2 regions of the Stackebrandtia sp. genome follow, and region 2 is predicted to be linked to the other one. Evidence: riboswitches for the same ligand, from Rfam matches in the RefSeq annotation. Region 2 holds a riboswitch; the other holds the start of a gene.
What was found. Region 2 has a riboswitch for S-adenosylmethionine ahead of thrC (threonine synthase). Riboswitches for the same ligand answer to the same signal wherever they lie in the genome.
Positions count from the first base shown of each region.

Region 1: it holds a riboswitch for S-adenosylmethionine, as region 2 does, so the genes downstream of both, VE172_RS18390 (aminotransferase class V-fold PLP-dependent enzyme) here and thrC (threonine synthase) in region 2, are expected to answer to the same signal.

Region 1 is NZ_DASQPW010000237.1:13,015-15,407, reverse strand. It holds gene VE172_RS18395 (PrsW family intramembrane metalloprotease) at 1-1,111, opposite strand, end outside; SAM riboswitch class IV at 1,222-1,339, shown strand; gene VE172_RS18390 (aminotransferase class V-fold PLP-dependent enzyme) at 1,373-2,393, shown strand, end outside.
Region 2 is NZ_DASQPW010000161.1:7,802-10,194, forward strand. It holds gene thrC (threonine synthase) at 141-1,412, opposite strand; SAM riboswitch class I at 1,459-1,565, opposite strand; gene VE172_RS12035 (hypothetical protein) at 1,631-2,393, opposite strand, start outside.

The sequences.
Region 1 (2,393 bases), on a different contig from region 2:
GGGCCAACTGCGTGGCCAGGTGCTGGTAGTCGCGCATCGCCTTGATGCCGGCGTCGCCGGCGACCCGCCGGGCCCAGCGGCGCGCCGAGGTGCGGCGGCGATAGGTGGCCAGGGCGGCGATCTCGGGAGGCGAGAACCAGCCGGCGTCCACGTAGTCGGCCAGCACCGCCACGGCGAGCCGCGCCTCGGAGGCCCGCACCCACAGAGCACCGCCCACCGCGGAGAAGAAGATCGGCATCATCACCGACAGGTAGCCGGAGAAGTAGACGGCCGCCCCCATGGACGCCAGCAGGTTCCAGCTGGCGTGCAGCAGCATGGCCACCAGCAGCATCGCGATCGGCAGCAGCCAGCGGGCCGCCCGGCGCCGGGCGCGGCGCCGGGAGAAGCCCAGGCCGATGGCGGTCATCGAGGTGAACAGCGGGTGGGCGAAGGCGCTGAACAGGATGCGTCCGACGAAGGTGATCGTCACGAGCATCGCGCCGCCGGCCACGCCGCCGGAATGCGAGCCCTCGGCGTAGCCGCGCCCCAGGTAGAGGATGTTCTCCACCATGGCGAAGCCCACCGCCGACAGGCCACAGTAGAGCAGGGCGTCGACCATGCCGGTGAAGTGGCGGCGCCGGAACCAGAAGATCAGCAGCGGCCCCAGGGCCTTCATGCTCTCCTCGATCACCGGGGCCACGGTGGTGGCGGTGAACAGGTCCGCCCAGGTCTGGCCCTGCGGCGGCGCCCACGGCCAGTCGACCTTGCTGTACAGATACCCGCCCAGGGTGTTGACGCCCAGCGCGACGGACGTCGCGACGCAGGCCCCCCAGCCGAAGCAGAACACCAGGTACTTGGCGGGCTTGGGGTTGTAGCGCCCCAGCCACAGGAAGGCCGCGACCAGAAACGGCACCGGCAGGATCGCCGCCGACACCCCGATGATGGTGGCGCGCGGGCCCAGGCGATACCCGGTCGCCCACCACATCACCACGGCACCGGCCGCCAGCAGCACGATGATGCCCCCCATCACCAGGAATCGCCGCCAGGAGAACCCGTCCTGCGGGCTCACCTGTGGACGGCTCGCCTCGGGTTGAGGTGGCGAGGCCGGGCTGCCGGGCTGCACGCTCGTCATGGCCACAGCGTATCGACGCGCCCGTCGCCGCGCTCGACCGATCGGGGCCGACATCTCATTCACCGGTATCGGGTGGACGCGCCCGGCCGGGCCGGTTATTCTCGGCCCCAGGTCACGAGCGACAGTGCGAAGCCCCGGCTGGCTGTCCGGCAACCCAACTCCGCGTGGGGGTGCCCCGGGTGAGGACCGGGTCCGTGCGCCAATCCGCGTGCCGGACAAGCGCGGACCCCTCGCGGGTCCCCGAGACTCGCTGGAGGCCAGGTGTCCACGTCGACCCTGATCAATCGCCCGAATCCCACCCTGCCAGTCGTGCGCCGCGAGGCCGCGCTGGCGCCGCTGCGGCGTCCCCGCCGCGACCGCCGCCTCGAGGTGATCGAGGCCCCCGATGTGCCGCTCGTGGACGGGCGCCGGGTGCGTTACGCCAACTTCGACTACGCCGCCAGCGCCCCGGCCGTGCGGGCCGCCGCCGATGCCGTGGCCGAACTGCTGCCCCGCTACACCGCCGTCCACCGTGGAGCGGGCTGGCTGTCACGGGAATGTACCCGCTCCTACGAGCGGGCCCGCGCCCAGGTGGCGCGCTTCCTGGGCTGCCGCCCCGACGACCACGTCGTGTTCACCCGGCACACCACCGAGTCGATGAACCTGCTGGCGGGCGCGCTTCCGGAGGGCACCCGGGTGGTGGTGTTCGACTCCGAGCACCACGCGAACCTGCTTCCCTGGCGGGAGCCGATCCGGCTGCCGATCCCCGACTCCCCCGCCACCGCGGTGCGTTCCATCGTGGCGGCGCTGGAGGTGCTGGGGAGAGACAAGCCAGTGCTGGTCGCCATCACCGGCGCGTCCAATGTGACCGGTGAGCTGTTCCCGGTGGCCGAGATCTGCGTGGCCGCCCGCAGGTTCGGCGCCCGGGTGCTGTTGGACGCCGCGCAGCTGGCGCCCCACCGCCCCGTCGACATCGCCGCCCTCGGCGTGGACTACGTGGCGTTCTCGGGCCACAAGCTGTACGCGCCGTTCGGCGCCGGTGTGCTGGCCGGGCGCGGCGACTGGCTGGACGCCGCCGCACCGCACCTGTCCGGCGGCGGCGCCACCGCCGAGGTGGGCGACGCGACCTGCGACATCGCGTGGAAGCGGGGCCCGGCGCGGCACGAGGCCGGCAGCCCCAACGTGCTGGGGGCCGTGGCGCTGGGCGCCGTGTGCGAGGCGCTGAACGGCGAGGTGTGGGAGGCGCTGGTGGCGCGCGAGGAGGCGCTGCGCGAGCGGCTGGCGCGCGGCCTGGCGGGTATCG
Region 2 (2,393 bases):
ACACTCAATGAACAGTAAATCGCTTGTCCGATCTCCGCGCGATCCGCCTGTCGGCTATCCGACAACAACGCGAGGCGGGTCCCCCCGATCGGGTGACCCGCCTTGAGATAGCGAAATGTCTACAGTGCCTCAGTCGGGTCTCACCCGAGCAACCCCGCCTCCCTGGCCGCCTTCAGCGACGGCTTGACCTGGTGGGTCGGCCCCGCGGCGACGGCGTCCAGGGTCTTCAGGCCCTCGCCCGTGTTGTAGATGACGGTCTCGGCGGCGGGGTCGAGCCTGCCCTGGGCCAGCAGCTTCTTCAGGGTCGCGACCACCACTCCGCCCGCCGTCTCGGCGAAGACACCCGTGGTGCGGGCCAGCAGCCGAATTCCATCGCGGATCTCGTCGTCGTCCACGTCGGCCATCCAGCCGCCGCTGCGCCGCACCGCCTCGATGGCGTAGGGGCCTGCGGCGGGGTCGCCGATGTTGAGCGACTTGGCGATGCCCGTGGGCTTCACGGGGACGATGTCGTCGGTGTCGTTCTCCAGCGCCGTCACGATCGGGTTGCAGCCGCGCGACTGGGCCCCGAACACTCGCTGCTCGGCGGAGTCCACGAGCCCGATCTCCGCCATCTCGGTGAATGCCTTGTCCACCTTGGTGAGCAGCTCGCCCGAGGCCATCGGGATCACCACCTGGGCGGGCACCCGCCAGCCCAGCTGCTCGGCGACCTCGTAGCCCAGTGTCTTGGAGCCCTCGGCGTAGTACGGGCGCACGTTGACGTTGACGAAGGCGGTGTCCTCGAACTCGTCGGTCTCGGTGAGCTCGCCGCACAGGCGGTTGACGTCGTCGTAGTTGCCCTCGATCGCCACCAGCTGTCCACCGTAGACCGCCGTGGTGATGATCTTGCCGGGCTCCAGGTCGTAAGGGATGAAGACAATGGACGGTTTGCCCGCGCGCGCCGCGTGGGCGGCCACCGAGTTGGCGAGGTTGCCCGTGGAGGCGCAGGCGAAGCGCTCGAAGCCGAGCTGGGAGGCCGCCGTGAGGGCCGCCGAGACCACGCGGTCCTTGAAGGAGTGGGTGGGGTTGGCGCTGTCGTCCTTGACCCACAGGGTTTTCATGCCGAGCTCGCGGGCCAGGTTGTCGGCCCTGATCAGCGGGGTCATGCCGGGGTTGAGGGTGACGCGGGTGGACGGGTCGACGCCCGCGGGCAGCAGGGCGGCGTAGCGCCACAGGTTGTTCGGGCCCGCCTCGATCCGCTCGCGGGTGACGCGGGCCAGGGCGGCGGCGTCGTAGTCGACCTCGAGCGGGCCGAAACACTGCCAACAGGCGTGCTGGGCGGCCAGCGGGTAGGTGGCCTGGCAGTTGCGGCACACCAGGCCGGTGGCGGGGCTGTCGGTGAATGGTGTGGTGGCGACGGACGCGCTCACGCTGATCTCCTTCGTACGCGGGGGCCGTGTACTCCCCGCGAAGGAAGCCGCAGCCTCATCTTCCCGACGCGTTCAGCATCGGCCGGATTTGGCACCTGCCCGCACGGGGTGGTTGCCGCGGTGTCGACGGGCCGTTCCCTCGACCGCTCTGGATGAAGTACGGCGGATTCTACGCCACGCCCGCGGGGACCGCCACCATGACGGCCGTCACCTGCGCGAACGGCTCAGCGCCAGACGAGGGCGGCGGATTCGTCGGCGTTCATGTAGTGCAGATACCGCTTGGCGACGGCGGCGTCGACGGACTTGGCGGCCGTGCACACCGTGATCACCGCGACCTGCCTGTCGACGCCGATCACCCAGTCCTCGTACGCCGGGTGAGGCAGGCGCCCGAGCTTCTTGATGGTGAGGTCGCGGCGGGAGATGTCGTCCGTCAGTCGCTTGGCGGCCTTCTTGCTGGACATCACCACGAAGAGGTTGGTGAGCTTGAGATCCCCGCCCTCGGCGGCGTAGCTGACCTCGGCGCCGTAACGGCACCCCAGTTTGGGCAGCTTCGAGGAGTGGGCGAAGCCGCAGCGCTCGAAGTCCCAGCCCTTGAGGTGCTTGGCATCCAGCTTGACGTCGCCCAGCTTGAAATGCCAGTCGTGGTCGTAGTCGGAGGCGCTGATCCTGCCCGGGGTCCCGCCTCCACTGTGGGAGGCCGAGTCGGCCGCCATCACCACGATCCCCGCGACCAGGGCCACGACGATGATCAGACCGACCCCCACCACGAGGCCCAGCGTCGTCGACAGCCCCGACCGGCGCGGCCTCGGAAGCGGCGTGGCGGTGACGCCCGCGCGCGGGATCGGGGGGAAGGGCGGGGGCGCGGCCGGGGTCGGGCGATCCCCGGGGAGGTCGGGCCCGGGCTCCGACGGTTCATCCGATGTGGACTTCGTTGGAGGCGGCGGCGGGACCGGACCCGGCGCCGCGGTCGGGTCGGGGAAGGTCTGG